4 regions of the Bacillus cereus group sp. BfR-BA-01360 genome follow, and region 2 is predicted to be linked to each of the others. Evidence: predicted binding sites of a transcription regulator. Region 2 holds the regulator's gene; each other region holds the start of a gene.

Region 1 (8,023 bases), on a different contig from region 2:
GATCAACTTTATTTCTTTCCCACGTATTCCTATTCAAGAAAAGAATGTGCATGGCTCTCTCATTTTCATATTGCAAGCAATAAAGAGTTAGCAGACGGCAATCTTATTATTCGGTTCATTAATGGGTTTGCAGTGAAATTAGAGATGTCAAAGAGTAGTTTTGAGAATCAACAAAACCGTACAGCAAAGCTGAGAACAGAATATGAAGATCGAAAAGATAAACAAGGAAACTTGCAGTTTAAGCCAGTTGCAAAAGAAGCGATATCAACGTTAAGACCAGCGTATGAAAAAGTCTACCTTGTAAAGGAAGAAGATATAGAAGGAGAATGATTAATAAATCAGGTAAAATGCTCATATAATAAAAATGAAAAGAAACCAGATATGATGAAGTAACTGGTTTCTTTTTTGTTACATGGAAACATGAAAGGTGTAAAATCCTGTCAAATCATGATAGATAATCATACGATAATCAGGAAGGGTTTTTACATCATCGTATGGAACTTTAATACATACATCTCCATCTGTTATATCTACCATTTCCTCTTTATACGAAGCAATGATAAAGTAGGGATAGTGAAAATAATAAAGGGGTAAATTGTAGAATGGATTTTCAAACAATCAAAGAATATTTTTCAACAGAAAATATGGACCAACTTGTCGAGAGTTACCGGGCGTTTGGTCTGCTCCTTGGCATTGGCTTGCCAATGGCAGAAGCGCTTATTCCCGTACTTCCACTGATCGTATTTGTTATGGCAAATGCGGTTGCTTTTGGTCTATGGCTTGGATGTTTCTATTCTTGGATCGGTTCGGTGCTGGGGGCGTTTCTTGTTTTTCTTGTTATTCGTAAGTTTGGGCGAAGTCGCTTTTTTTCTTTTATAAATAAACATCCGAAAGTACGGAGTGCGATGGGATGGATTGAACGAAAAGGATTTGCACCTATTTTTGTATTGTACTGTTTTCCTTTTACGCCATCTGCATTGATTAATGTAGTCGCGGGATTATCGCGCATTAGTGTAAGGCAGTTTGGATTAGCTCTAACACTTGGAAAGCTTGTTATGATTTTTATGTTAAGCTATATCGGTCATGATTTAACTTCTTTTATCCATAATCCTGTAAAAACAATTATTGTGATAGGAGTTGTTTTTATTCTTTGGTATGTTGGTAAGAAAATTGAAGTGAAATTAGAACTGCATTGAGTAGAGAAGTCCGCGCTGTACATACAGCTTCATTGTAGAAAAGGGTGAGGGGAGAGGCTGATGAAGCAAACTTTGAAAAAAGAAAGCGTAGAGTGGATGAGAACGATCCTTATCGGGATACTACTAGCTCTTTTTTTTCGAACGTTTTTCTTCTCGACTTATGTTGTAGAGGGAAAGTCGATGATGCCAACACTTCAAGATGGTAATATGCTTGTTGTGAACAAAGTGAGCTATCAAGTTGGAGAGTTACATCGATTTGATGTTGTTGTATTCCATGCGAATAAAAAAGAGGACTATGTAAAACGAATCATTGGTTTACCTGGAGATTATATTGAATATAAGCAGGATAAATTATATATTAATGGTCAATTTGTTGATGAACCGTATTTAGAAACATATAAGGAACAAGTGAAAGGACGCCAGTTGACAGGAGATTTTAAGTTGGAAGAGTTAACGAAAAAAAAGGTTGTGCCAAAAGGATATATTTTTGTACTTGGCGATAACCGTCTTGGTAGCTGGGACAGCAGACATTTTGGTTTTATAAAAGCAGATGCGGTTGTTGGAAAAGTCGATTTACGTTATTGGCCGATTAACGAAATGCAAATGAACTTTTCAAAAGGTGAGTAGAATGATTTATAATATAGAAAAGAGGAAAAAAGGCAAGCAGTCTCTGTTTGTCTTTTTTCGTGTCCTATAATACAATGATGACAGCAAACTAACGTTCGTTATATAGGTGAAAGGTGGGGTTATATGTCACTTCGATTTGTGATTGGAAGAGCTGGAAGTGGGAAAAGTACACTTTGTTTACGAGAAGTGCAAGAAGAGTTAAAAGAGCGCCCAAGAGGGAAAACAATCTTGTATCTTGTTCCTGAACAAATGACATTTCAGACGCAGCAGGCGTTAATAGGAAGTGAAGAGGTAAGAGCTTCTATTCGTGCACAAGTGTTTAGTTTTTCACGATTAGCTTGGAAAGTGTTGCAAGAAGTAGGAGGGGCAAGTCGTCTTCATATTGATGAAGCGGGTGTGCATATGTTACTTCGCAAAATTATTGAATCGCGCAAAGAAGGATTATATGTGTTTCAAAAAGCCGCTGAACAAAATGGCTTCTTTGAACATCTTGGAGGTATGATTGCAGAGTTTAAACGTTACAATATAACGCCATCTCATGTATATGAAATGTGGCAACAGTTAGATGCGCATAGCAGTAGCGCCGAACAAAAGTTGCTGGCAAATAAAATATATGATTTGCAGCTATTATATGATGATTTTGAACGAGCTTTAATTGGAAAGTATTTAGATTCGGAAGATTATTTACAGCTCCTTATTGAGAAACTGCCGTTTTCTGAGTATGTAAAGGATGCAGAAATTTATATTGATGGATTTCATTCGTTCTCCCCGCAAGAGCTTGAAATTATAAGGCAGCTAATGAGATGCGGAGCAAGAATGACGATTACATTAACGGTGGATGAAAAAACGTTCGCCCAGCCAGTCAATGAACTGGATTTGTTTTATGAAACAGTGCTGACGTATGAAAAAGTAAAACAAGTAGCACGTGAAGAGAAAGTGGTAATGGAAAAAACGATTCCGCTCGTAGAACAGCCGCGATTTCATTCTCCAGCATTAGCGCATTTAGAAGCTCACTATGAATCGCGTCCGAACGAAAAGTTTTACGGAGAGACGAGTATTGCCATCCATACAGCTGCGAATTTACGAGCGGAGGTAGAAGGAGTAGCGCGAGAAATTCGTAGACTTGTTGCAGAAGAGAATTATCGATACCGCGATATTGCCGTACTTCTTCGGAACGGAGAAAGCTATTATGATGTGTTAAGAACATTATTTGCAGATTATGATATTCCGCATTTCATTGATGAAAAGCGCTCGATGTCTCACCATCCGTTAGTCGAATGCATTCGTTCTGCTTTAGAAATAATTAGTGGGAATTGGCGTTATGATGCTGTTTTTCGCTGCGTGAAAACAGAACTTTTATATCCGCTGGATGTAAAAAAAGAAGTGATGCGTGAAGAAATGGATGAGTTTGAAAACTACTGTTTGGCGTATGGTGTCCAAGGTAAGAAATGGACCGCCGATGAGCCGTGGACGTATCGTCGTTATCGCTCTCTTGATGAGGGGAACGAGGTGATAACAGATCGTGAACGCCAAATGGAAGAGAAAATGAACCGTCTTCGTGAGATTGTAAGAACGCCAATCATTCGTCTGCAAAAAAGATTGAAACGTGCAAGTACTGTTATGCAAATGTGCGAAGCTGTATATTTATTTTTAGAGGAGCTAGATGTTCCGAAGAAATTAGAACAACTACGTGTACGTGCTGAAGAAAGCGGGGATTTCTTATTTGCGACAGACCATGATCAAGTGTGGGAAGAAGTGATGAATCTTCTTGATACATTTGTTGAGATGCTTGGAGAAGAAAGTATGTCTCTATCGGTGTTTATTGATGTGATGACGACAGGGCTTGAGGCACTTCAATTTGCCAATATCCCGCCATCGTTAGACCAAGTATTAATTGCAAATATCGATCGCTCTAGACTTTCAAATATTCGGGCAACATTTGTGATTGGTGCAAATGAAGGTGTGATGCCAGCTACGCCGACAGATGAAGGGATGCTTTCTGATGAAGAAAGAGATGTTCTTGCAGCAGCGGGCGTGGAATTAGCACCAACGACAAGACAAACGTTATTAGAAGAACAGTTTGTCTTGTATCAAATGGTGACAAGAGCATCTGAGAAACTATATATCTCTTGTCCTCTTGCAGATGAAGAAGGAAAGACATTACTAGCTTCTAGTTTTATGAAGAAAATAAAGAGAATGTTTCCTAATGTGAAAGAGACGTTTGTAACAAACGATGTAAACGACTTATCGCGCGCAGCACAAATTTCATATGTAACGACGCCAGAAGTAACATTGTCATATGTGATGCAACAACTGCAAACGTGGAAGCGATACGGTTTTGAAGGTGATTTAGACTTTTGGTGGGATGTATATAATTTCTACGTTACATCCGATGAATGGAAGCAAAAAAGCAACCGTGTATTATCCAGTTTGTTTTATCGAAATCGTGCGAAGAAATTAAGTACGGCTGTAAGTCGAATTTTATATGGAGATAAAATAAAAGGAAGTGTCTCTCGTATGGAATTATTTAATCGCTGTGCGTACGCTCATTTTGCACAGCACGGTTTATCATTGAGAGAGCGCGATATATTTAAATTAGATGCACCAGATATCGGGGAGCTGTTCCATGCAGCGCTAAAGAAAATTGCGGACAAGCTCTTGCGTGAAAAACGGACTTGGGCTGATTTATCCATAAAAGAATGTGAGCATCTTTCCATATTAGTAATAGAAGAAATTGCTCCATTATTACAAAGGCAAATTTTATTAAGCTCAAATCGACATGCTTATTTGAAACAAAAATTACAGCAAATTATTTTTAGAACATCGCTTGTGCTTAGGGAACATGCTAAGGCGAGTGGATTTGTTCCAGTTGATTTAGAAGTTCCGTTTGGTATGGGAGGCAAAGACTCATTACCACCGATGGAATTTACATTATCAAACGGTGTGAAAATGGAAGTTGTCGGCCGGATTGATCGAGTTGATAAAGCGGAAGATGAGAGCGGTACGTTTCTTCGCATTATTGATTATAAATCGAGCTCGAAAGCGCTGGATTTAACAGAAGTATATTACGGATTAGCATTGCAAATGCTGACGTATTTGGATGTCGTCATTTCTAATGCTGGTACGTGGATGAAACAGGGGGAAGTCGCATCACCAGCAGGTGTGTTATACTTCCATATTCATAATCCACTTGTTGAGGTGAAAGGTGACGCTTCTGAAGAGGAGATTGAGAAAGAAATTTTAAAGAAATTTAAAATGAAAGGGCTCGTGCTTGGAGATGCAGATGTTGTTCGTTTAATGGATAACAAACTATCAACAGGAAGCTCTGACATTATTTCAGCCGGGTTAAAAAAAGACGGAAGCTTCAGCGCACGCTCTAACATCGCAAGTGAACAAGAATTTTCTGTGCTACAAAAATACGTACACCATACGTTTGAAACGATCGGAAAAGACATTACAGAAGGTGTCATTGATATTGCTCCATATAAAATGGGGAATAAAGCAGCGTGCACATTTTGTCACTTCCGCTCTGTCTGCCAGTTCGATGAATCGCTGGAAGACAATCAGTTCCGTACATTAAAAGATATGAAAGATAGTGAAGCAATGGAGAAAATACGAGAGGAGGTCGGGGAATGATGGTAGAAAATTGGCCAGCAAAACCAGAAGGGAGTCAATGGACAGATGATCAATGGAAAGCTGTTGTGGCACATGGACGTGATATTTTAGTTGCAGCAGCAGCAGGTTCCGGGAAAACAGCAGTACTCGTTGAACGTATCATTAAAAAGATTATTAATGAGGAGAATCCGGTAGATGTCGATCGCTTACTCGTTGTAACATTTACGAATGCAGCCGCGCAAGAGATGAAAAATCGAATTGGGGAAGCGTTAGAAAAAGTATTAATTGAGGAACCGAGTTCACGGCATATACGGAAGCAGCTGAGCTTATTAAATAAGGCTTCCATCTCAACAATTCATTCTTTTTGTTTACAAGTCATTCGTTCATATTATTACATGCTTGATATCGATCCTCGTTTTCGCATCGCGAATCAAACGGAAAATGAGTTATTAAAAGAAGAAGTGTTAGATGACATATTAGAAGAAGAGTATGGAATGGAAGAGAATCAACTATTCTTTGAACTTGTCGATCGCTATACGAGCGACCGTAATGATGATGATTTGCAGCGAATGATTTTGGCGCTGCATACAGCAGCAGGAGCGCATCCAAATCCAGAAAAGTGGCTTGATAGATTAGTAGAAGCGTATAATGTGGAAGGAAAAACAATTGAAGATTTAATGTATGCTTCTTATTTATTAGAAGATGTGAAATTCCAGCTTGAAACAGCAACGGAGTACATTCGAAAAGCAATGGAATTAGCGATGCTTCCCGATGGTCCTGCTCCTCGCATGGAGACATTACAAGCGGATCTCGTTTTACTAGAAACGTTATCTCATGCTGCGCGCAAGTCGTGGACAAGTGTATATGAAGCAATGCAGCATGTATCGTGGCAAACGTTAAAGCGTATTAAGAAAAGCGATTATAACGAAGATATTGTGAAACAAGTCGATTCTCTTCGCAATAAAGCAAAAGATGAAGTGAAGAAATTACAAGAAGAACTGTTTAGTCGTAAACCAGAAAGCTTTTTACGTGATTTTCAAGAGATGCACCCTGTATTAGGAAAACTCGTGCAGCTTGTTAAAGAGTTTTCGAACCGATTTCAAGCGATAAAACGTGATAAAGGAATGGTTGATTTTACAGATTTAGAGCATTTTTGTTTGCAAATTTTAAGCGAGCAAGGTGAAGATGGTGAACTGCGCCCATCGCCAGTTGCACTTCAATACCGCAATAGATTTGCGGAAGTTCTCGTTGATGAATATCAAGATACAAACTTCGTTCAAGAATCCATTATTAAACTCGTAACGAAAGACTCTGAGCAAGAAGGTAATTTGTTTATGGTCGGTGACGTAAAACAGTCTATTTATCGCTTTCGATTAGCAGAACCCGGCTTGTTTTTAGGAAAATATAAACGTTTTACACAAGAAGGATTAGAAGGCGGAATGAAAATTGATTTAGCGAAAAACTTCCGCAGTCGTCATGAAGTATTAGCTGGTACAAACTTTATTTTCAAACAAATTATGGGCGAAGAAGTTGGTGAAATTGAGTATGATGCTGACGCTGAATTAAAGTTAGGTGCAAGCTATCCAGAAGGAGAAGATGTAGCGGCAGAGTTATTATGCATTCACCAATCTGAAGAAGAAGTGCTAGATGGAGAAGAGGGTGAAGAAGTAGAAAAAGCGCAGCTGGAAGCACGTCTCATTGCGCAGCGCATAAAAGCGATGGTTGACTCAGGATATACAGTATATGACCGGAAAACGAATGAAATGCGTCAGGTCCAATATCGCGATTTTGTTATTTTACTGCGCTCGATGCCGTGGGCGCCGCAAATTATGGAAGAATTAAAGCTGCAAGGCATTCCAGTATACGCAGAACTTGCAACGGGCTATTTTGAAGCGACAGAAGTAAATATTATGATGAATGTTTTCCGCGTTATTGATAATCCGGTGCAAGATATTCCGCTAGCAGCTGTACTTCGTTCGCCAATTGTTGGGCTAAATGATGAGGAACTTGCGATGCTTCGTGCGCATGCAAAGAAAGGCTCTTTTTATGAAGTGATGCGCTCGTTCTTACGAGGAGCACCGCTTGAAGGAGGGAAGGAACTGCATGAAAAGCTAAAGTGGTTTTATCACTTACTGCAAGGATGGCGTGAGTTTGCGCGTCAGCAATCTCTTTCTGACTTAATTTGGAAAGTGTATCGTGAAACTGGGTATTATGACTTTGTCGGCGGATTACCTGGCGGAAAGCAACGTCAGGCAAACTTGCGTGTTTTATACGACCGCGCAAGGCAATATGAGGCGACATCATTTAGAGGGTTATTCCGCTTTTTACGCTTTATTGAGCGCATTTTAGAACGCGGTGATGATATGGGAACTGCAAGAGCTCTTGGAGAGCAAGAAGATGTTGTGCGCATTATGACCATTCATAAAAGTAAAGGACTAGAGTTCCCAGTTGTGTTTGTGGCAGGGCTCGGCCGTCGTTTTAATACGCAAGATTTAATGCAGCGTTTCTTATTGCATAAAGACTTCGGATTTGGTTCACAATTTATTGACCCGCGCAAGCGAATTAAATATACGACATTATCGCAA
Region 2 (8,023 bases):
GCCTGCTCCGGGTAATAAATAATTAAGGAACGCTTGCTGAGGTGTGAACGTTTTAAAACAATATATTTGGAAGTTTTTAAGTGGATGTTGAAAGGTATAGGAAATCATAATCTTTCATATATATCATGTTGGAATGGTGTTTTTAGGGGATAGGGGGGATTTTTATGACGAACGAGGAACAACAATCGATTCCTGGTCATTTTGTTATGGATACGCAGAGGGCGATGTTACTTCCGCCAGAATTGAAAGCTGCACCTTCTGAATCATTAACAGAACAATTATTTATTGAGAGATCGTTAACTGAAAATCGCTTTTGGCTAAGGATTATGAAGGAGCACGCACTTTTTCTTGGTGAAGGATTTAACCGAAAAGACACTAACTTAATTCAACAGGTGGATCAATTTTTTCATCTTTTTGATCGACATTTACAAAAAGCGTTTTCTATCCCTCAAACTGTTCAAGCAGTCAGGCAATTAAATGAAGAAAGTATCCAGCTCGTTTATGCATTTCGTAATTATAAAAGAAATCTTTTAATTTTAATTATTAATTGTAAAGTAAGTGGGTTTAACTTTCCGTTATTAGTAGATCATATTGCGCGAGAAGCAGAGTATTTTATACGAACACTTCAGAAATTTAATGAAGGGAAAATGGATCCAATTCAAGATGCGATCATTAGTGAAAATGTATTTTGGTTAAGAATTATGATGGAACATTCTCGTTTTATTGCCTCATTACTTGATCAATCAGAACGAAATTTAGTTCATACTGCTTTAAAATTTGGTGATGATTTCGAAGTTCTTCTTAGTCAAGCTAGAGATGTAGAATCAATGTTATATCAGAAACAACCAACATACCCCATTATCGGAAAGATGAATAAAGATAGTGAAAACGCTACAGTTGAATTGAGAAATTTCAAAAAAGCAGGATTGGAACTTATTCAAACATGTCAAATTCGCAATGTAATTAATCCACTATTAGCGGATCATGTTGTAAGGGAGGCGGAGCATTTCTTATTTATGATTCATGTGTTAGAAGAAAGGTTGAAGCAAAAACAGGTGCAACAGTCGATGGGATGAGGGGTATACCAGTATGAACGATATATAGTAAGAAATATATTTATCAGGAGTTTTTCAAAACATGAAATTTTTAATATACAGTTACGAATAGTATTTTTAGTGAAAAACGGTAAGTCCTTCATTAAGGAATTATCGTTTTTTTTTTTTTTTTGAGGTGTTCTTTCGACCTATAATAATGGTCATGCAATATTCCTGTAAAATAGTCAACAGTACCTTGTAATAAATAGTAGTAAATGGTATATTATGGTTAGTGTAAGTACCTTGCATTAATTAGTACTGATAAAAAGGAGGATTGTCTTTGAACGTCCAGTTTAAGAAAGGTGTGCTGGAGCTTTGTGTACTGGCACTTGTTAAAAGAAAAGATTGTTATGGGTATGAACTTGTTCAAGAGATTTCTAATAAATTTTTAATATCAGAAGGTTCCGTTTATCCGTTGTTACGCCGATTAACGAAAGAAGGGTATTTTCAAACATATTTAAAAGAATCAACGGAAGGACCACCGCGTAAATATTATCAATTAACAGATCAAGGAGAAGAACAACTACATTTACTTGTAACGGAATGGCGTGATTTCGCTAAAGGGGTACAGGAAATTATTGAAGGGGTGTAATGATATGAATCAAGAGCAATTTCTTCAGGAATTATCAACACATCTTAGAAAGCTACCAGAAGAAGAAAGAAGAGATATTCTATATGACTATGAGGAACATTTTCGATTTGGGTTAGAGGAAGGGAAGACAGAAGCAGAAATTATAAAGGGACTTGGCTCGCCAAAAGCGATTGCAAAAGAGATGTTAGCCTTATATCGTTTTGATGAGATGAAAAAAGATCCGTCTGCATCAAATATAACAAGAGCTGTTACGTCGGTAGTTGGGCTTAGTTTATTAAACTTCATTATTGTATTAGGACCTTTAATTACAATTGTAAGTTTTATATTCTCACTGTGGATTGGAGGGATTTCCTCCGTTATAGCACCATTCCTAGTCGTGATTAAGATACTAACTGGCACTTTTTTATGGCTTGATATATTTGTTTCTATTACATTTTTTGGGATTGGATTATTAGTATGTATCGGTGCTTACTACTGTACAAAATGGTTTAAAAATCTTTGTATACGTTACGTCAATTGGAATCTCAAAATGATTAGAGGGGAAAAATAAGATGAAAAAAATAATGTTAGTAGCCATTGTTTGTATTGTAGTTGGCATTATTGGTATATCACAAACATATTCGGAGATGGTAGATGCGGCGGAGCAGAAAGAAACGGAAAAAGTTATAAAAAATGAGGCAATTAAAAATGTAGATATTGAATTAGATGCTGGAGATATTGTGATTCAAAAAGGAAAGGATTCTTCTTTCTATGTGAAACAGTCAGGAAATATTGAAAAACAAAGAGTGAGTGTTAATGAAGAAGGAGATGTTTTGGGAATAAAAGGGGAAACAAAAGAAGGATTTTTATTTGACTTTTCATTTTTATCTTCGGGGTTTAAAGCAACAAAGCTAACGGTTGTTGTTCCTGAGCGTACTTATCAAGAAATAAAAATGAAATCATCTGCAGGTGAGATTACAATAAGTGAGGTGAAGAGTGAACGTGTAGAAGCCTTAACTCTTGCTGGAGATGTTGCAATGGAGCGAGTGTCAGCAAAAACAGTAGAAGGCTCTTCAAAAGCAGGAGAAGTGGAAATAAACAGAACGAACGGTAAAGTCGTTGCCAAAACAGCTAGGGGAGATGTAAAGGTTATGGATCATGATGCAAAATACGATTTAGAAGCAAATTCAGAAGCGGGAGACATAGATATTCGTTTACTTGAGAAGCCTCAGAATGCAGTTGTGAGCGGTAAGACGTATGCAGGAGAAGTAGAAATTTTTCAAACAGAGGACAGGAATGTTACATTTGGCGATGGTAGTGTGAAAATCACAGGAAAAACAGCTGCGGGAGATGTTAGCATTCAAGTGAATTAAACATAGACAAGTGAAGATCATTTTCGTTTTATATAATGGAAAGGAAAGAACGTTAAAACGCGACTGTTCATGCAAAGTACAGATTTTTAAGGAAGATGCCAGAGACGTCACATTTAGAAATGACGGTGTGCAAATTGAGAGGAAAACAGCTATGGACGATGGTATAATTAACGTACATTAAAAAATAGACCATTTTGGTCTATTTTTTAATGTAGGTCACGATATACACCAATTACTTTTCCGATAACAGAAACGGTATTTAAAATAATTGGTTCTAAAGAAGAGTTTTCTGGTTGTAGACGGAAGTGATCTTTTTCTTTATAAAAGCGTTTAACTGTGGCTTCATTATCTTCTGTTAGAGCGACGACAATCTCACCATTGTTTGCGGAATGTTGCTGACGAACAACAACTAAATCTCCATCAAAAATACCAGCTTCAATCATACTATCTCCAGATATTCGTAGCATGAATACTTGATCAGCTCCAGCAATGATACTTGCAGGGAGTGGGAAATGTTCTTCCACACTTTCTACAGCTGTAATCGGTAATCCAGCTGTAACTTTTCCGACAATTGGTACTTGAACAACAGATTGTGTACCAATTTCGATTCTTTCTTCTCCTAAAATTTCAATCGCTCTCGGTTTCGTTGGATCGCGTCGAATATATCCTTTCTCTTCTAGACGTGATAAATGTCCGTGCACTGTAGAACTAGAAGCAAGGCCGACTGCTTGACCAATTTCACGTACGGAAGGCGGGTAACCTTTTTCCTGTACTTTCAGTTTAATGAAGTCGAGAATGTCTTGCTGGCGTTTTGTTAACTTTTCCATTTTTTAACACCTCGTTTTTTCGTTTTTCTTATTCATAAGTATACCATGTGAAAAAACATTCTACAAACATAAGTTCGAACATGTAAGAGATTTATGCTAAACTAATAAAAAAATCAAAAAGAGGAAGTGGGTTTTAAATGAATGCAATCATTTATGCTCGTGTAAGTACAACGAAAGAGGCACAAGAAACATCATTGGCACGTCAAAAAGATGAATTGTTGCATTTAGCTGAGCGATATCAAATGAATGTTATAAAGGTGGTTGAAGAACAAGCAAGTGGTTACACGATTGAACGTGAAGGAATATTGGAAATATTAGATATAATACGGGACGAGCAAATTGAGGTACTTCTTATTCAAGATGAAACAAGGCTTGGCAGAGGAAATGCGAAGATTGCTTTAATGCATTGCTTATATAAAGATGGAGTAAAAGTGTATACGCATACACATAACGGTGAATTGCAGCTGTCTGATTCTGATTCAATGGTACTTGATATTATTAGTATCGTGGAAGAGTATCAAAGGAAAATTCATAACTTAAAGATTAAACGTGGCATGAAAAGAGCGGTAGAAAGAGGATTTCGACCGGAGAAAAACTTGAAAAACCGACACTTGAGTACGGGGCGTGAGAAAAAAGAAGTGCCGATTGAAGAGATTGTTCGTTTGCGCCGCAATGAATTAACTTTTGAAGAGATTGCTGCGACACTTCGTGGATTTGGATATGATGTTTCTAAAGCTACTGTGCATCGCAGGTATGTGGAATATACGAAGCAATTGCTTGATAAACAAGACTAACTATTGTATGATAATAATCAGTTTTTAGTAGAAAGGGGATTCGAGATGCTAAGTCACGAACTCATTGAACGCATTAACTTCTTAGCGAGGAAAGCGAAGAATGAAGGTTTAACTGAAGAAGAACAACGGGAACGTCAATCGCTCCGTGAACAATATTTAAAAGGATTTCGCCAAAACATGTTAAACGAATTAAAAGGAATTAAAATCGTGAATGAAGAGGGGAAAGATATTACCCCAGCGAAATTAAAAGCGTTAAAAAAGAAAAATAATGTCAAGCTAAATTAAAAGATGGGACAAGCCCATCTTTTTTATTTTCATAGAAATATATAGTGGTGTAGTTTCTTTAGATCTTCATTTTATTACCGTCCAGTTCTGATTGAGAGTTGCTTCAACCACTTTTCTTTTCAATATATAGTTTGCAATGATTTCAGACATATCAATCGGTATGTCTTTTATAACCGGTTTATTTTGATACATAAAGTAGTTCCCGCCACCGCTTGCCCGGTAATTATTCATAACAACATCATACTCATCCGTAAGAGAAAGAGGCTTTCCTTTGTAATGTAGGGAAACAACTCTTTCTCCAACTGGTTTTGAAATGTTTAGTATGTATGAAATACCTTCCCACATATCATAATTATAATGTTGTGGCTTTGGCTTGATATAGGCAGGGGTTACAACAATCTCTCCGGTTTCATTCAATGAGAAATATTCAGCAGATCGTTCAAGCGCTTCCAGAATATTTTGTCCTGTAATGCGAATGACTTTTAATGTGTTTGGATAAATGTAATTAGAAACAATATCGCGCATTGTAATCTCATTTGGGAATCCGGGAGATGCATTGTGAAATAAACTTGTACAAGAAATATCAACTTCAGCTACGTCCATTTGTACTTTATTGATAAATTCGATAAAAGGATGATCCTGTAAACGAACTTGCATCGGATCATGAACTTTCATATCGCCAACAATTGTACCAATTGGTTGATCAAGCCATTTTTGCGTTCGCTCTTCATAGTCAGATACGAGTGAAAGTAACGTATGATCTGCCGGAACATCTTCTACAGATAGCAGTTCAGAACGACATGTTTTGATGGTCCACCGACTATTATTTTGTTCCAATTCTATTTGAACTTTCCCTAATGAATGGCCATTACATCCAGGTTGTAACACAGTTACACCATTTATTGTTTCGTTTTCGATGAAGCGGTGTTGATGACCAGTTAGTAAGATATCGATTCCCTCTATTTCATGACACATGGCAAAACCTTGATTTTCCCCTGTTAAAGTTTCCGTTGGTGCGCCGGACTGTAAATCTCTTTCAAATCCACCGTGATAAGCTACAACTAATACATCAGGTGCTTCATGCTTATAAATAAAAGAAACCCATTTTTTTGTTGTTTCTAATGCGTCTTCAAACTGTAAATCTTGAATATGATGCGGTTGCTCCCAATTTGGAATGTAATGTGTTGTAACTCCTAAAATAGCGATTTTTATATTTGGTTCGATATGCTTGATCAAATAAGGCTTCCCAAAATAAGGTTTTTTTGTTCTTTTATCTAAAATATTTGCACAGAGATAAGGCATATTAGCATGTGAAACGGCTTTATTTAGTATGTCCATTCCGTAATTAAACTCGTGATTTCCAATAATGGCTGCATCATAGTGGATGTAGTTAGCAAGTATTGTCATCGGATTATCTTTATCACTTTCGTAAGTGGCATAGTGGTAAGTAAACGGTGTCCCTTGAATGAAGTCACCGTTGTCAATTACGATGACATGTTTATGCTGTGAACGCTCCTGCTGGATACGTGTTGCGATTTTTGCTAATCCAATTTCTGCGCTTTCGTTATTTCGGTAATGAAGTGGATAAACGGTTCCATGTATATCGCTTGTAAGTAGAATATTGACTTGTACAGTATGATGTTCTTTCAATCTCAATCATCCTTTTATATTATTTATACATTTATCATAACAAATAAATATAAATACGATTGTATATAATGTTTAGAATGTGTAAAGATTCTGTAAATAATACTTTGTGTTAGGAATTTTATGGTATATTTCTACGTGTTTACAGCTCGTCATTTTATGAATAAGAAAATGGAGGATTTCACATGTTAAAAAAAGTTTTCATGATGGGGGCGACGGCCATACTAGCAGCCAGTCTACTAAGTGGTTGTGGGACAAAGGAATCAAGTGCAACGAAGAGTGAAGAGAAGAAAAAAGGATATGTACCGAAAACATTAAATGTTCAGTTTGTTCCTTCACAAAATGCAGATACGTTAGAGGCGAAAGCAAAGCCGCTTGAAAAGTTGTTAAGTGATAAGCTCAATATTCCTGTTAAAGTTAGCGTTTCCACGAATTACAATACGATTGTCGAAGCGATGGCATCTAAACAGGTAGATGTAGGCTTTTTACCACCAACTGCCTACGTGTTGGCACATGAGAAGAAAGCAGCCAATGTCATATTACAGGCGCAACGATTTGGAGTAGACGATGAAACAGGTCAACCTACAAAAGATTTAGTAGACTTTTATAAATCTGAGTTTGTCGTGAAGAAAGAGTCAAATATTAATAGTATTAAAGATTTGAAAGGGAAAAAAATCGGATATCAAGATGTTACATCTTCTGCGGGATATGTTTGGCCAGCTGCAGTTTTAATGAAGGAAGAGATTGACCCATTAAAAGATGTGAAACCAGTTACATTAAAGGGACATGATCAGTCTATTATTGCTCTTTTAAACGGTGATGTTGACGCGGCAGTTGTATTCCAAGATGCTCGTAATATTGTTAAAAAGGATTATCCAGATGTATTTGATAAGACAAAAATTATAAAGTTCACTGAAAAAATTCCAAACGATACAATTGCGGTGCGTTCTGATTTAGATGCAGAATGGAGCAAAAAGCTGCAAGATGCCTTTATTGAAATTGGAAAAGATGAAGAAGGGCATAAAATTATAAAGGAAGTCTATTCACATGAAGGATATGTTAAGTCTGATGACAGTAAATTTGATATCGTTCGTGAATACGGAAAGAAAGTAAAAACACAGTAACTGAATAGGTGAACTGCCAATGTTGAATGGCCGACTAACGAAGCTGTAACGTAGTTTTTGTTAGTTAGCCGTTTTTCTGTTTCGTAAAACAAGTAGAAAGTAGGTAAGAAGTGTGATTGAGTTTCGAAATGTTTCGAAAATATATCCGAATGGTACAAGAGGTTTAAATAAGATCAACATAAAAATTCATAAAGGCGAATTTATTGTTATGGTTGGGTTGTCTGGTGCAGGGAAATCGACGCTCCTTCGTTCTATTAATAGGCTGCATGAAATTACAGAAGGTGAAATTATCATTGATGGACAATCGA
Region 3 (8,023 bases), on a different contig from region 2:
AGCGATCGTGCGAAAGTTTTTTTACAAAAAATATTGTAATGTGTCAAGGTTAAGTGAATAATAAAAGAAAAGGATGACAGTTTGTCGTCCTTTTTTTATACTTATCGTAAATACGTTTATACATATAGGAGCAATAATATGTTTAAAATCGGATATCGTACAGTAAAAACAGCAGTTGGAACAGGAATCGCTGTCTTTGTTGCTCAGCTTTTTGGATTAGAGTTTTATAGTTCAGCAGGGATTTTAGTGATTTTATGTGTACAAAATACAAAGCGAAAATCATTACAAGTATCGTTACATCGTTTTTTAGCATGTGTATTATCGATGGCATTTTCATTTTGTATTTTTGAGACAATTGGTTATACACCACTTGCTATTAGTTTATTGTTGCTTACTTTTATTCCAACAGCAGTTATGTGTAAGATTCAAGAAGGAATTGTGACAAGTTCCGTTATTGTTATGCACCTCTATTCATTAAAACATATTACTTGGTCAGCGATTGGAAATGAAGTTGCTGTGTTAACGATTGGAATTAGTGTCGCTTTATTAGTGAATATGTATATGCCGAGTGCAGAAAAGAAATTAAAGGAATATCAAGAGCAAGTAGAATCGAATTTTAAAACGATTTTATTTGAGATAGCAGCATACTTACGCAATCGAGAGAGTACGTGGTCGGGAAAAGAATTAATTGAAACAGAGGAAATCTTGAAACGAGCGAAGGATGTATCGTTCAAAAAGTTAGAAAATCAATTTATGCGAGAAGATGATTATTATTATCGATATTTCGATATGCGCTTTCAGCAATTTGAAATTTTAGAGAGAATTATGCCGCTTGCCGCTTCATTATCTTGGTCTTACGAACAAGCGGAAATGATTGCAGAAGTGATTGAAAATGTTGGGAATTCGATTCGTCCTGAAAGTACAGGGTTAATATCACTTAGACAGCTTCAAGAGATGCGCGAATTGTTTCGAGACATGCCTCTTCCAGAGACACGTGAGGAATTTGAAATACGTGCGAAACTTTTTCAACTCGTATATGAAATGGAACAATATTTACTCATTAAAAGCCGATTTAAAGGAAAGGATAATATAAAAGAACTTATATAAGGAGGCAGGAATTGCATATGCCATTTCTTATCTCGTTATTATTACTTTTTTCCCTTTCCCCCATTTGGCCCCTTGGTGATAATCCGCGAGTTGGTGATCCTTTCATTATTGTAAATAAAGAGAACAATAAACTTGCGTATATTAACGATGGGAAAATTCAAAATATGTTTCCTATTGCAACTGGAAAAACAAATGAACTCACACCAGAGGGAACATTTGATATTGTGATGAAAGCAAAAAATCCTTACTATATTGCGAAAAATATTCCAGGAGGATCACCAAAAAATCCACTTGGATCAAGGTGGATGGGATTTAATGCAAGAGGAACCGATGGAAGCAAATATGGTATTCATGGTACAAATCAACCGAGTTCGATTGGGAAATATATTTCACAAGGATGTATTCGGATGAAGAAACATGATGTGGAGTATTTATTTGATCGTGTTCCAATCGGAACAAAAGTATGGATTGTCAAATCGAAGAAATCCTTCTCGCAGCTGGCGAAAGAAAAAGGAGCGATTCGCTAGAGAGAGTCAATCATATAAGGTAAATGTTCTTTACATTTACCTTATATGATTAGCATGTGTGCATGTTCATGCGTTAATGAAAATATATAAAGGTAGGAAGAAAGGAATTGCTTATATGTATGTGAAGTCAAAGATTTCGTACGCGCAATTTTTAATTGGTTTTCTATTTATTATTACTTTTATATTAACGATTTTTAATATATGCAATTTTTTCGTATCTATTCTATTTATGGCATTGTTAAATTTAACATTTGTAGTTGGAGCATTTCAGCAAAAACAGTATACAAGTTTTGTGATGGCTCTTATGATGATGTTTTCATTTAGTATTGTAGCAATTTTGTTAGTAATCAAGTAGATATCTATTTTGTTTCATGAAACAAGGCTGTTATTTTCTATGAGAATATACAGCCTTGTTTTTATCCCGCTATTTTAGGGCAGCGCGATTGGTGAGGGCTCATAATCAGTGGGGGATGAAGAAAACCCCCACTGATTAAAGTTACACTTTATTAATAGAGATAAAGTGTAACTTTAATTAGCGAGAGTCCTGTTGCTCACCAATAGCAGAATAAAATATAAAAAAGTAAATGTACACTTTTTACCAAAACATACTTGCACCAGCAAGCAGTGTTGTTACAAGCATGGAAATAAGCATGATATATACCATAATTTTTTGTGCTTTTTTATTCATAATGGGCCTCCTTGCAGTCATTACAAGTTTATTGTAACGAGAAACGAAAGAGGGGACAAGGGGAAAGACAAAGTTTGGGAAGTGTCTAGGAAGATAACAGGAAAATTTGCGATACATAGAGAATATAACAAAGTAAGGGAATACTTTTTACGGTGACTTTTAACAGTTTTGTAAGCTGAAGAATGGAGATACGATGATGAAAATATATGAAACAGAGCGTTTACAATTAAGGGAAATTGACGAGTCGTATGCAAAGCAAGTTCTTCAATATTACGACAAAAATCGCGACTTTTTAAAAGCATGGGAAGAATATAGACCAGATGATTTTTTTACATTAGAGTATCAAATAAAGCGACTTAAAAAAGATAGAAAAGAAGTAGCAGAGGGGAAAATGATCCGGCTATGGATATTTAAAAAAGAGGATGATACAAATATTATTGGCTGTATTTCGTTCAATTTAATTGTGAGAGGTGTTTATCAATCATGTGTTCTTGGCTATAAGTTAGATAAGGATGAATTGAATAAAGGATATACAACAGAAGCACTTAGAAAGGCAATTGAGGTAGCTTTTCAAGAAGCTCGTTTACATCGAATCGAAGCGCCAATTATGCCTCGAAATTTAGCATCGATTCAAGTTGTCACAAAACTTGGATTTCAATATGAAGGTGTATCTCGAAAAATGTTAATGGTCAATGGAGTGTGGGAAGATCATATGCGATGGGTTCTTTTAAATGAGTCAAAGTAAACAGATGGTTATATAGATGTACGAACCATCTGTTTTTTGTCATGTATTTCGAAAATTTCGCGAAATTCTGTTATAATGAATAGTGTACATACATAATGGTAGTGCAGGAGGCGCAGTTTTATGATTAATCAAGAACGTTTAGTCAATGAATTTATGGAATTAGTACAAGTAGATTCTGAAACGAAATTTGAGGCGGAAATTTGCAAAGTGTTAACAGAGAAATTTACCGCTTTAGGTGTTGAAGTATTTGAAGACGATACAATGGATGCAACGGGACATGGGGCAGGTAATCTAATTTGTACGTTACCAGCAACAAAAGAAGACGTAGATACAATTTATTTTACTTCTCATATGGATACAGTAGTTCCGGGAAAAGGAATTAAACCTTCTATTAAAGATGGGTATATTGTATCTGATGGTACTACAATTTTAGGGTCAGATGATAAAGCGGGATTAGCAGCGATGTTTGAAGCAATCCGCGTTTTAAAAGAAAAGAATATTCCGCATGGGAAAATTGAGTTTATTATTACAGTTGGTGAAGAATCAGGTCTTGTCGGTGCAAAAGCATTAGAACGCGAACGCATTACAGCGAAATATGGTTATGCGTTAGATAGCGATGGAAAAGTTGGTGAAATTGTAGTCGCAGCGCCAACGCAAGCAAAAGTAAATGCAATTATTCGTGGGAAAACAGCACATGCTGGTGTAGCGCCAGAAAAAGGCGTATCTGCTATTACAATTGCAGCAAAAGCAATTGCCAAAATGCCACTTGGACGCATTGATTCTGAAACAACTGCAAATATCGGTCGGTTCGAAGGGGGAACACAAACAAATATCGTTTGTGACCATGTGCAAATTTTTGCGGAAGCACGTTCTCTAGTAGAAGAAAAAATGCAAGCACAAGTTGCGAAAATGAAAGAAGCATTTGAAACTACTGCACAAGAAATGGGTGGTCAAGCAGAAGTAGAAGTAAAAGTCATGTATCCAGGGTTTAAATTTGCTGATGGCGATCATGTCGTAGAAGTAGCAAAACGTGCAGCTGAAAAAATTGGCCGTACACCATCTCTTCATCAAAGTGGTGGCGGAAGTGATGCAAATGTAATTGCTGGACATGGTATCCCAACCGTGAACTTAGCAGTAGGGTATGAGGAAATTCATACAACAAACGAAAAAATTCCTGTTGAAGAACTTACAAAAACAGCTGAATTAGTTGTTGCTATTATTGAAGAAGTAGCAAAATAACAATCAAACAACGTGTAAATCCGTCATGGGTTTGCACGTTTTTTATTGTTATTTCTTTTTTAGTATAGTTATGGATAAGAGATAGAAAAAAGAACAAATTTTTACGAGACCATACCACTATTGTAAATAAATCTGATATAATAAAAGAACAAATGTTCTTTGTGAGGTGGATAATATGCGAGAAATGTATCCGAAAAATGGACATGTTATTTTACATGTTGACATGAATTGTTTTTTCGCATCGGTTGAAATTGCACATGATCCATCGTTAAAAGGAAAAACGCTAGCAATTGCAGGAAATGAAAAAGAGCGAAAAGGAATTATTGTGACATGCAGCTATGAAGCGAGAGAATACGGGATACGTACAACGATGCAACTTTGGGAAGCAAAGAAGTTATGTCCCCATTTAATTGTGAAGCAGCCGAATTTTACATTATATCGAGAAGCTTCTTTTCAAATGTTTCAAATTCTCTCTCGTTTCACAGAGAAAATCCAACCGGTATCGATAGATGAAGGATATTTAGACATTACAGATTGCTATGCGCTTGGTACGCCAATTGAAATTGCAAAAATGATTCAACAGACATTAGTAACAGAATTGCAACTTCCATGTAGCATCGGGATAGCACCAAATCTCTTTCTTGCGAAAACAGCTTCTGATATGCAAAAGCCGCTCGGTATTACAGTGCTGCGCAAGCGAGATATTCCGTACATGCTTTGGCCACGTTCCGTTGAAAGTATGCATGGAATTGGGAAGAAAACAGCAGAGAAATTAAATGAAATTCATATATATACGATTGAACAGTTAGCAAAGGGAGACGAACATATTATTCGTGCGAAGCTTGGAAAGCATGGTGTTGACTTACAAAAACGGGCAAAAGGTATCGATGATCGAAAGGTTGATCCAAATCAAATGGGGCAACATAAAAGCGTTGGAAATTCAATGACTTTTTCAAAGGATATGGATGAAGAGAAGGAATTGCTTGATATGCTGAAGAAATTATCAAAATCGGTAAGCAGTAGATTACAAAAACGTACGCTCGTTAGCTACAATATTCAAATTATAATTAAATATTATGATAGGCGTACAATCACGCGAAGTAAACAATTAAAAAATGCAGTTTGGGAAGAGCGCGATATATTTCAAGCAGCTTCTCGTTTATGGAAACAGCATTGGAATGGTGATTCTATTCGTTTACTCGGTGTTACAGCGACTGAACTAGAATGGAAAACGGAATCGGTCAAGCAATTAGATTTATTCTCATTTGAGCAAGATGCAAAAGAAGAGCCGTTATTAGCCGTTATCGAACAAATTAATGATAAGTATGGAACGCCGCTGTTACAACGAGGGAGTCAATTGTTACGCAAACAAGAGAAATCGTTCCAACAAAGATTAGAAAATAAATTTCTATAGAAAGTGCCATGATTACATATAAGCATCATGACACTTTTTTCTTTAGCGAGAGTTTGGAAATACTCTTCGAACCGTTTCATTAAATTCCTCAATTAGTCCTCTTACGGGTTTCCCTTGATCAATTTTGGCAGCATAATCTCTCATGCGATTAACGAAATCAGGGTTTGAAGAAACAAAGACATAACGAATATTTGGATCAATTGCTCTTACTTGATCAGCAACTCTTTTTTCTAATTCTCTTGTGAGTTCCCCTTTTACATGATCTCGTAAAACAACAGCAACGTAGGCGTTTCTATTTGTAACAATTACATTTGCTGTGTCGATTTCTTTTAGCTCCACAATGCGGTCTGCTGCCTTATTGGCTATGTGCAGTCGTGTGTCATTATTTGTTATATCATTTGGAACATTTCTTCCCCTTTGAAGATCTGTTTGATTTCCTTCGTATCTAACATTTCGAATGTTATCGTGATCTCGATTATCTAAAGCGTTATCTTTTTGATTTCCAGCACAGCCAAAGAGTGAGATGGTTGCTAGTGAAATAATGGAACATATTTTAAGCTTTTTCATGGCTCTTCCTCCTTCATGGTAGTATGTTTTTAAAATGACCAATAGGAGATTTATTATTCATATTGAAACGGACATATTTTTTATAGAGTGGATGGGAAATGATATGAATAGTTGATAAATGGGGCAGAAGAGAATAGGATGTCCTTTGATGATTTGACTGAGAAATATATATAACAGGAAATGGGTATATGAAATGAGTAAGGAAGCACCTATTTGGGTGCTTTCTTACTTTAGAGATTATGAGATTGTAGGATTTGTATAAATAATAATCTCTGTATTGTTTGCTGTTGAAATACGTTGTGCATAATATGTGATAGAGGAAGAGATGTATTCCGGTACCGTTTGATTCGTATGCGATGATGTATATTCATGGATTAATTCCTTTAAAGTTGACCATTTCAGCTGGGTCGGATAATTAGAAACAAATGAGCTTACCCAACGATCAAATGAAGACGAAAAATCAGTTTGTAAACGAAATACTTCTTTCATAATAAGACGCTCCCTTTATTTTTTATACAATTATTTTATCATAAAACACGAACAATTTACAAAATTTTATTTCTTATTGTTCGTATTATATAGATGTCTAGATAGCTTGTTAAGGAGATTACATTTGCCATTTTACATAACATTCCGTAAGATGAAAGATAGACTATATAAAGAGCTGGAGGAAAGAAAGTGGAATTTGTGTTTTTAGGAACTGGTGCAGGTGTTCCTTCAAAAGGAAGAAATGTTTCAGCTATCGCTTTGCAGTTATTGGAAGAAAGGGGAGGGACATGGCTATTTGATTGTGGTGAAGCAACGCAACATCAAATTTTACATACATCTGTACGTCCACGTCGGATTGAAAAAATATTTATTACGCATTTACATGGCGATCATATTTTTGGATTACCAGGTTTATTAGGAAGTCGTTCTTTTCAAGGAGGAACAACGCCGTTAACGGTATATGGCCCAAAAGGAATTGAACAGTTTATTGAAGTGGCTTTATCCGTGAGTACAACACATGTGAAATACCCGCTTGAAATTGTAGAAATTACTGAAGAGGGTATTGTCTTTGAAGACAAACAATTTTATGTCGAAACAAAGAGACTGTCACATGGGATTGAATGTTTTGGATACCGAATTGTTGAGAAAGATATACAAGGCCCTCTTCTTGTAGAGAAGTTACGAGAAGCTAATGTGAAACCAGGTCCGATTTTTAAACGTTTAAAAGATGGAGAGATTGTTGAATTAGAAGACGGAAGAGTGTTAGATGGGAAGGACTTTATTGGGCCTCCGCAAAAAGGAAGAATTATTACCATTTTAGGAGATACTCGTTATTGTGATGCGAGTAGAATTCTTGCCCAAGATGCTGATGTACTTGTACATGAGGCGACATTTGCAGCAGCGGATCAAACCCAGGCTCATGATTATTTTCATTCCACAACTGAGCAGGCGGCACGCATTGCCCTAGAAGCAAACGTGAAGCGTTTAATATTGACACATATTAGTTCACGTTATCAAGGCGATATGTATAAGGAGTTGTTGCGAGAAGCAAAAGCTGTATTTGCCCATACAGAAATAGCGATGGACTTGAAGTCATTTCCAGTAGAAAGATAACATTTTTCAAACAATGGCAATAAAAAATTGCCATTGTTTCATTTTGAAAAAATTTTTTTAATCTATATATTGGTAAAGCTGTTATCATTAAATAGTTTTATTATATGGTACAGTGATGTTAAAATGTTAGGATA
Region 4 (8,023 bases), on a different contig from region 2:
CTATATGGAGAAAAAAGTGAATCAGTTAAAGCAGCTCTCATTTTACTTGGAGAAGCACCATCCTGCTCAAAGAATTTCACAAACAAAGATAGCGATTGAAACGTTGCAAAAACAATTACGACGAGAAATGCAAACGGTGTTACAAACGAAAGAATTTGCATTTGTGAGAATAGCAAAGCAACTAGAAGCATTAAGTCCGCTTAAAGTTATGATGAGAGGATATGGACTTGTATATAGCGAGAAGAATCAAGTATTGAAAAGTGTAAAAGATGTTAGTGCTGGAGATGTAGTTTCCGTGCAATTACAAGATGGTATATTAGATTGTAATGTATCGAGCGTAAAGGAGCGTGAATCAAATGGAAAATAAATTGAGCTTTGAAGAGGCGATTTCACAGCTTGAGCATCTCGTTTCCAAGCTTGAACAAGGCGATGTTCCTTTAGAAGAAGCAATTTCATACTTTAAAGAAGGGATGGAATTGTCTAAGTTGTGTGATGAGAAATTGAAAGATGTACAAGAACAAATGGCAGTAATCCTTGGAGAAGATGGACAGCTTGAGCCATTTACAGCTTTAGGAGATGAAGCATAGTGGCATATGGAGATTTCGATGCTTTTGTAATAGAAAGCAAAATGTTTATAGAAAAAGAACTTGCGCGTTACGCGAATGAATTGCAATGTCCAAACGTGCTTCGCGATGCGATGACATATTCATTAGAAGCGGGTGGAAAACGTCTCCGCCCGTTACTTTTATTTGCAACTTTACATGCGTTTGGGAAAGAACGAGAACTTGGGATAGGTGCAGCTTGTGCACTTGAAATGATTCATACATACTCTTTAATTCATGATGATTTGCCATGTATGGATGATGATGACTTAAGACGCGGGAAGCCAACCAATCATAAAGTATTTGGAGAGGCGATGGCTGTTTTAGCCGGCGATGGTTTGCTCACCTATGCGTTTCAAGTAGTTTCAGCGTATAATTATGAAGGGATTTCTAGTGAAATAAAGTTAAGGCTGGCACTTGAGCTTGCCAAAGCCGCGGGGCCAGAAGGAATGGTAGCTGGACAAGTAGCGGATATGGAAGCGGAAGGGAAGCACCTTACACTGAATGAATTAGAGTATATTCATAAGCATAAAACAGGAAGATTATTAGAGTTTGCTGTACTTGCTGGTGCTATACTTGCTGGTGCAACAAAAGAAGAAGAGGAAAAGCTACTTGCCTTTGCAAAATATGTTGGCCTTGCCTTTCAAATTAGAGATGATATTTTAGATGTGGAAGGAACGGAAGAAGAAATTGGAAAGCCAATTGGCAGCGATGCTTCTAATGAAAAGAGTACATATACGACATTATTTGCGATAGACGAAGCAAAAAGTATATTAGAAGAAACGATTGCCAAAGCAAAGGATGCAATTATGTCCCTGCAATTACAAGATACATACTTGCTCTCTGTTTGTGATCTTATCGCAAAGCGTAACAACTAGTATAACAGCGTTTTCATTTGTTGAGTCATTTATCATTTTGTGGTATAAATGTAGAAAAAGGTTTTTCTTTTCTTTTTATTGGCAAAAATATATTTAGATTACATTGCCGTTGTCACGTTGTGTGAGCGGCTCTTTTTTTCATCATACAAAGAAGTGGGCGTATCAAAGTAAGTAGAGATAAGATAAAATGTAGTAGGAAAAGCTAAGAACTTCTTGTATTGTGTAAAGTTTTTTTATAATATTTGACATGTTGACAGATTATGAAATGAAAGTGAGTGATCCATGTGGATCTAACGCAAATTCAAAACCCTAGTTTTTTGAAAGATATGTCTATCAGCGAACTAGAGGAATTGAGTGAGGATATTCGTAAGTTTTTAATTGAAGAGCTCTCTCAAACAGGTGGACATATTGCTCCTAACTTAGGTGTAGTAGAACTCACAATTGCGCTGCATACATTATTTGATAGTCCGAAAGATAAATTTTTATGGGATGTCGGACATCAATCTTATGTTCATAAAATTTTAACAGGGCGTGCAAAAGAGTTTCGTACATTAAGGCAGTATAAAGGATTGTGTGGTTTTCCAAAACGATGTGAAAGTGAACATGATGTGTGGGAAACTGGTCATAGTTCAACATCATTATCTGCTGCGATGGGAATGGCTTTAGCGCGTGATTTAAAGAAAACAGATGAATATGTTATACCGATTATCGGAGATGGTGCTTTAACTGGAGGAATGGCTCTAGAAGCGCTGAATCATATCGGACATGAAAAGACAGATATGATTGTGATACTTAACGATAATGAAATGTCAATCGCACCGAATGTTGGAGCACTTCATAATGTACTTGGTCGTTTGCGTACAGCTGGTAAATATCAATGGGTAAAAGATGAACTGGAGTATATTCTTAAAAAGATTCCAGCAGTTGGTGGGAAAGTTGCAGCGACGGCTGAAAAGATTAAAGATAGCTTGAAATATTTATTAGTATCTGGTGTTTTTTTTGAGGAATTAGGTTTTACATATTTAGGTCCAGTTGATGGACATGATTATGAAAAACTATTTGAAACACTGCAATATGCGAAGAAAACAAAAGGTCCAGTACTTGTTCATGTGATTACAAAGAAAGGGAAAGGATATAAACCTGCTGAAAGCGATGTAATCGGTACTTGGCATGGCACTGGCCCATATAAGATTGAATCGGGAGACTTTGTGAAACCGAAGGAAGTTGCTCCAGCATGGAGCGCTGTTGTTAGTGAAACGGTTCGTAAACTGGCAAGAGTGGATGAGCGTATCGTAGCGATTACGCCGGCGATGCCTGTTGGATCTAAACTTGAGAAGTTTCATCAAGAATTTCCAAATCGTATGATTGATGTAGGAATTGCCGAGCAACATGCAACAACGATGGCAGCTGGAATGGCAACACAAGGAATGAAACCATTCTTAGCAATCTATTCGACGTTTTTACAAAGAGCATATGATCAAGTTGTTCATGATATATGTCGTCAAAACTTAAATGTTTTCATCGGTATTGATCGTTCTGGATTAGTTGGTGCAGATGGAGAAACGCATCAAGGAGTATTTGATATTGCGTTTTTACGCCACTTACCCAATATCGTCCTTATGATGCCGAAAGATGAGAATGAAGGACAACATTTAGTATATACAGCAATGCAATATGAAGATGGACCGATTGCACTTCGATATCCGCGTGGAAATGGACTTGGTGTTCCAATGGATGATGAATTCAAGGTAATTCCAATTGGCACATGGGAAACATTAAGAGAAGGTACGCAAGCAGCTATTGTAACATTTGGGACAACAATTCCAATGGCTATGGAAGCAGCCGAGCGTCTTGGAAAAGCTGGTGTTTCTGTAAAGGTGGTAAATGCTCGTTTTATTAAGCCAATGGATGAAGCATACTTACATGATCTTTTAGGAAAGAATATACCGATTTTAACAATTGAAGAAGCTTGTTTAATCGGCGGGTTTGGTTCAGGAGTTATGGAGTTTGCTGCTGAACATGGATATCATAGTGCATTGATTGAACGAATGGGAATTCCAGATTATTTTATCGAGCACGGTAGTGTGACGAAATTATTAGAAGAAATTGGGTTAACAACAGATGCGGTTGTAGATCGCATCCATACAATGATTCCATCAAAACAAAAAAGGGCGTAACAAATGAGTGTAAAAAAAGAAAGAGTAGATGTATTAGTAGTAGAACGCGGGTTGATTGAAACACGTGAAAAAGCAAAGCGCGCCATTATGGCTGGGCTTGTATATGCGAATGAGATGAGGCTCGATAAGCCGGGGGAAAAAATTCCTGAGGATACACCGATTACAATAAAGGGACAAGTTATGCCTTATGTAAGCCGCGGTGGTTATAAATTAGAAAAGGCATTACAAGTATTTCAACTTGATTTGCAAGATAAAATTATGATTGATATTGGTTCATCAACTGGTGGCTTTACAGATTGTGCACTACAAAATGGAGTAAAGTTATCTTATGCTCTGGATGTAGGATACAATCAATTAGCTTGGAAACTTCGCCAAGATGAACGTGTTGTTGTGATGGAGCGAACGAACTTCCGTTATGTTACACCAGCTGACTTAGAGCGTGGATTACCGCAGTTTGCAAGCATCGACGTTTCGTTCATATCATTAAAGCTTATTTTGCCGGTGTTAAAAACAATGCTTACGCCAAATGGTGATGTAGTTGCATTAATTAAACCGCAATTTGAAGCTGGGCGAGAACAAGTTGGAAAAAAAGGTATCGTTCGTGACAAAAAAGTACATGAAGCTGTTGTCGAAATGATTGTCGACTTTGCGTTACAAGAAGGATACGATGTACAAGACTTGACATTCTCACCTATTACAGGTGGAGATGGAAATATTGAATTTTTAATCCATTTAAAATGGTATGGTGAGCGTGAGACTGGTGAAAACCATTCTCCAATTTCCATCGAGCAAGTTGTTACAGAAGCGCATGAAGTATTAAAACAAAAGGGAAAAGAGGAATAACGTATGTTGTTCCTCTTTTTGTTGGAATTGTATAATGATTGTAAAAACAATTGTGTACAATAAAACAATTATACGTTAACATAAATAAGTGAAGTATATCAACGTTTAAACTATGGTAAGAGATAGTGTGAGGTGCAAATGTATGAATAAGGGTCAGCGCCATATTAAAATTAGAGAAATTATCGCGAACAAAGAAATTGAAACACAAGATGAACTAGTTGACATTTTACGGAACGAAGGCTTTAATGTAACGCAAGCAACTGTATCACGTGATATTAAAGAACTGCACTTAGTAAAAGTGCCATTACATGATGGTCGCTATAAATATAGCTTACCAGCAGATCAACGCTTCAATCCGTTACAAAAATTAAAACGGAATCTCGTTGATTCGTTTGTGAAATTAGACACAGCAGGGCATATGCTTGTGTTAAAAACATTACCTGGTAATGCTCACGCGCTAGGAGCGCTTATTGATCATTTAGAGTGGGACGAGATTATCGGAACCATTTGTGGTGATGACACTTGCTTAATTATTTGTCGTACGCCTGAAGATACTGGTAATGTATCGGATCGTTTCTTAAATATGCTGTAACAAAAAAGAATCTTGTTTACTTTCTTACTAAAATGAGAAAGTAAACAAGATATTTTTTATTGTGAAAAATAAGGTTTTTATAATGGTATACATAAAGAGGCGGATTGACCCATAAAACAAATGTTTGGTACAATGAAGCATGTTAGAAGAATACATGATACATGTGATATATAGAAGATAACGATTTAAATAATACGTAATGAAAGCTCTTAATGGGGCATTAGTTTATAACGAGGTGAATGAAGCATTGTTATCGGAATTATCGATTAGAAACTTTGCTATTATTGAGTCATTAAATATTTCTTTTCAAAAAGGCTTAACTGTATTAAGTGGTGAAACAGGAGCTGGAAAATCAATTATTATTGATGCAATTAGCTTGCTTGTTGGTGGTCGTGGGTCAGCAGAATTTGTTCGATATGGAACAGAGAAAGCAGAAATTGAAGGATTGTTTTATATAGAGGACGATAAGCACCCGTGCATTGCGAAGGCAGAAGAGCTGGATATTGAAATTGAAGATGGCATGATGATTTTAAAACGCGACATAGCTGCGAATGGAAAAAGTGTATGTCGCATAAATGGTAAACTTGTTACATTAAGCATATTGAAAGAAATTGGGAAAACACTTGTTGATATTCACGGACAACATGAGACACAAGATTTAATGAATGAAGAACGGCATCTCTTTATGCTGGATCATTTCGATGGAAATCGAATTGTAAAACAATTAGAAAAATATCAAGAAGTATATGTAAAGTATGAACAATTGAAGAAACAATTAAAAGCTTTAACAGAAAATGAACAACAGATGGCTCACCGATTGGATTTAATTCAATTCCAATATGAAGAAATTCGTAAAGCGGATTTAAAGGTAGATGAAGAAGAGGAATTAACAGAGGAGCGCTTGAAAATCTCTAATTTTGAGAAGATTTATAAAGCGTTAGGTGATGCTTATCGTTCATTAACTGCAGATGGACAAGGCCTTGATCATGTGCGAAATGCAATGGGGCAAATGGAGAGTATTGCACATTTAGATGAATCGTATCAAGAAAATCATGATTCAATAGCAAATAGCTATTATTTGCTGGAAGAAGTAGCCTATCAGCTAAGAGAAAAATTAGATATGATGGAATATGATCCAAATCGTTTAGATGAAATTGAAACTCGTTTAAATGAAATTCGTATGCTAAAGAGAAAGTATGGCAATACTGTAGAAGAGATTTTAGCGTATGCAGATAAAATAGAGCAAGAAATATTTACGATTGAAAATAAAGATGTGCATATTGAAAAGGCTAAAAAAGAGTTAAAAGAATTGGAAAGTGTAATCTTAAAAGAAGCGACAATGTTAAGTGATATGCGTCATGAACTTGCAGAGCGCTTAACAAGTGCTATTCACCAAGAATTGAAAGAACTATATATGGAAAAAACAAAATTTGAAGTGAGAATAACAAAAAAAGAAGGAAATATAGAAGATCCACTCGTTGAAGGAATACCTGTCAAATTAACAGTGGATGGATATGACCAAGTGGAGTTCTATATTTCCACAAATCCAGGTGAACCGTTGAAACAACTTTCAAAAGTTGCTTCTGGAGGAGAGTTATCTCGTATTATTTTAGCTTTAAAGAGTATTTTTTCGAAACATCATGGTGTCACATCTGTCATTTTTGATGAAGTGGATACAGGTGTGAGCGGCCGAGTTGCACAAGCGATTGCTGAAAAAATTTACAGGGTATCAGTAAATTCACAAGTACTTTGCATTACTCATTTACCTCAAGTAGCTTCAATGGCGGATTCACATTTATTTATCCGAAAGCAAGTGGCGAATGATCGGACAATGACATCTGTCACAATACTAAGTCCAGACGATAAAGTGACAGAAATTGCTCGTATGATTTCTGGTGTAGAAATTACGGATTTAACTACGGAACATGCGAAAGAGTTACTTACGCAAGCAAATCATTTTAAGCAAGCAGCAGAAGCTATCCAATAATGGATAGCTTTTTTGTTCAAATAATGATTTCTTAATTCTTCCGGTTATAAACAGGGCGTTGCAAGGAGAGATTAAAAGATGAGGCCGAAGAGGCTGAATGTGGGGTAGGAGCGAGGAGAGTGAATAAATTGAGATTAGAACACTTCCGGAAAATAATAGGGATTTGTCTCCTTGTTTCGTTAGTTTTTATTGTCTGTTTTAAACCATTACGTACATTTATTTCATTTCCAAAACAACTTGTTATTTTTGAAGGGGAACAATCAGAAATAGAATCACTGCCTGTTTTTCAAGCTTCATCTACCAATCATAACGTGTTTACCGTAAGTTCTAAACAAAAAGCGCCGGGGATTATGGTGAATTCACATCAAAATGGTGAGGCGGATATGGTGTTTCAATTGGCTGGTTTCCCTGTGAAGAAAGTAAACGTAAAAGTGTTAAAAGATTTTAAAGTTATTCCAGGTGGACAATCTATCGGTGTGAAGCTGAATACGAAAGGTGTCCTTGTTGTTGGACATCATTTAATTCAAACGGAAAAAGGGAAAGTATCACCAGGTGAACTAGCAGGTGTACAAGTTGGTGATATGATTACTGCAATTAATGGAAAAACAATCGAAAGAATGAGCGATGTAGCACCATTTATTCATAGTAGTGGTGAAACAGGTGAACCGCTTCATCTTGTGTTATTGAGGGATGGGAAGCATATTCGCACAAAGCTAACGCCACAAAAAGATAGTGGGGAATCATCTTATCGCATTGGTCTATATATTCGTGATTCGGCAGCTGGTATTGGAACGATGACATTTATCGACCCAAATTCCATGAAATATGGAGCGCTTGGTCATGTTATTTCTGACAATGATACAAAAAAACCGATTCAAGTGGAAGATGGGCAAATTATGCGTTCGACAGTCACTTCGATTGAAAGAGGAAGCCATGGAAATCCC

What was found. The regulator LexA, encoded in region 2, represses DNA repair genes until DNA is damaged. The targets are predictions, from matches to a motif close to CGAACATATGTTCG.
Positions count from the first base shown of each region.
Region 1: addB (helicase-exonuclease AddAB subunit AddB) is a predicted target of LexA. The motif match lies at 1,908-1,921, and genes of this name have one in related genera.
Region 3: MR056_RS01675 (DNA polymerase IV) is a predicted target of LexA. The motif match lies at 4,452-4,465, and genes of this name have one in related genera.
Region 4: recN (DNA repair protein RecN) is a predicted target of LexA. The motif match lies at 5,206-5,219, and genes of this name have one in related genera.

Region 1 covers NZ_JAKUFV010000004.1:67,355-75,377, reverse strand. The annotation lists gene MR056_RS05620 (competence protein ComK) at 1-330, shown strand, start outside; gene MR056_RS22230 (hypothetical protein) at 409-537, opposite strand; gene MR056_RS05615 (TVP38/TMEM64 family protein) at 603-1,196, shown strand; gene lepB (signal peptidase I) at 1,257-1,823, shown strand; gene addB (helicase-exonuclease AddAB subunit AddB) at 1,947-5,459, shown strand; gene addA (helicase-exonuclease AddAB subunit AddA) at 5,459-8,023, shown strand, end outside.
Region 2 covers NZ_JAKUFV010000010.1:83,439-91,461, forward strand. The annotation lists gene MR056_RS11645 (YmaF family protein) at 1-22, shown strand, start outside; gene MR056_RS11650 (DUF2935 domain-containing protein) at 165-1,076, shown strand; gene MR056_RS11655 (PadR family transcriptional regulator) at 1,375-1,686, shown strand; gene MR056_RS11660 (DUF1700 domain-containing protein) at 1,691-2,236, shown strand; gene MR056_RS11665 (DUF4097 family beta strand repeat-containing protein) at 2,238-3,038, shown strand; gene lexA (transcriptional repressor LexA) at 3,245-3,865, opposite strand; gene MR056_RS11675 (YneB family resolvase-like protein) at 4,003-4,659, shown strand; gene MR056_RS11680 (DUF896 domain-containing protein) at 4,705-4,944, shown strand; gene MR056_RS11685 (bifunctional metallophosphatase/5'-nucleotidase) at 5,011-6,594, opposite strand; gene MR056_RS11690 (phosphate/phosphite/phosphonate ABC transporter substrate-binding protein) at 6,777-7,715, shown strand; gene phnC (phosphonate ABC transporter ATP-binding protein) at 7,828-8,023, shown strand, end outside.
Region 3 covers NZ_JAKUFV010000001.1:317,959-325,981, reverse strand. The annotation lists gene MR056_RS01710 (amino acid ABC transporter ATP-binding protein) at 1-39, shown strand, start outside; gene MR056_RS01705 (aromatic acid exporter family protein) at 139-1,107, shown strand; gene MR056_RS01700 (L,D-transpeptidase) at 1,125-1,634, shown strand; gene MR056_RS01695 (DUF3894 domain-containing protein) at 1,750-1,989, shown strand; gene prli42 (stressosome-associated protein Prli42) at 2,230-2,322, opposite strand; gene MR056_RS01685 (GNAT family N-acetyltransferase) at 2,519-3,067, shown strand; gene MR056_RS01680 (tripeptidase T) at 3,188-4,306, shown strand; gene MR056_RS01675 (DNA polymerase IV) at 4,482-5,720, shown strand; gene MR056_RS01670 (YhcN/YlaJ family sporulation lipoprotein) at 5,763-6,287, opposite strand; gene MR056_RS01665 (DUF3932 family protein) at 6,525-6,776, opposite strand; gene rnz (ribonuclease Z) at 6,966-7,889, shown strand.
Region 4 covers NZ_JAKUFV010000027.1:570-8,592, reverse strand. The annotation lists gene xseA (exodeoxyribonuclease VII large subunit) at 1-367, shown strand, start outside; gene xseB (exodeoxyribonuclease VII small subunit) at 357-587, shown strand; gene MR056_RS18745 (polyprenyl synthetase family protein) at 629-1,480, shown strand; gene dxs (1-deoxy-D-xylulose-5-phosphate synthase) at 1,765-3,657, shown strand; gene MR056_RS18735 (TlyA family RNA methyltransferase) at 3,661-4,500, shown strand; gene argR (arginine repressor ArgR) at 4,643-5,092, shown strand; gene recN (DNA repair protein RecN) at 5,340-7,079, shown strand; gene spoIVB (SpoIVB peptidase) at 7,199-8,023, shown strand, end outside.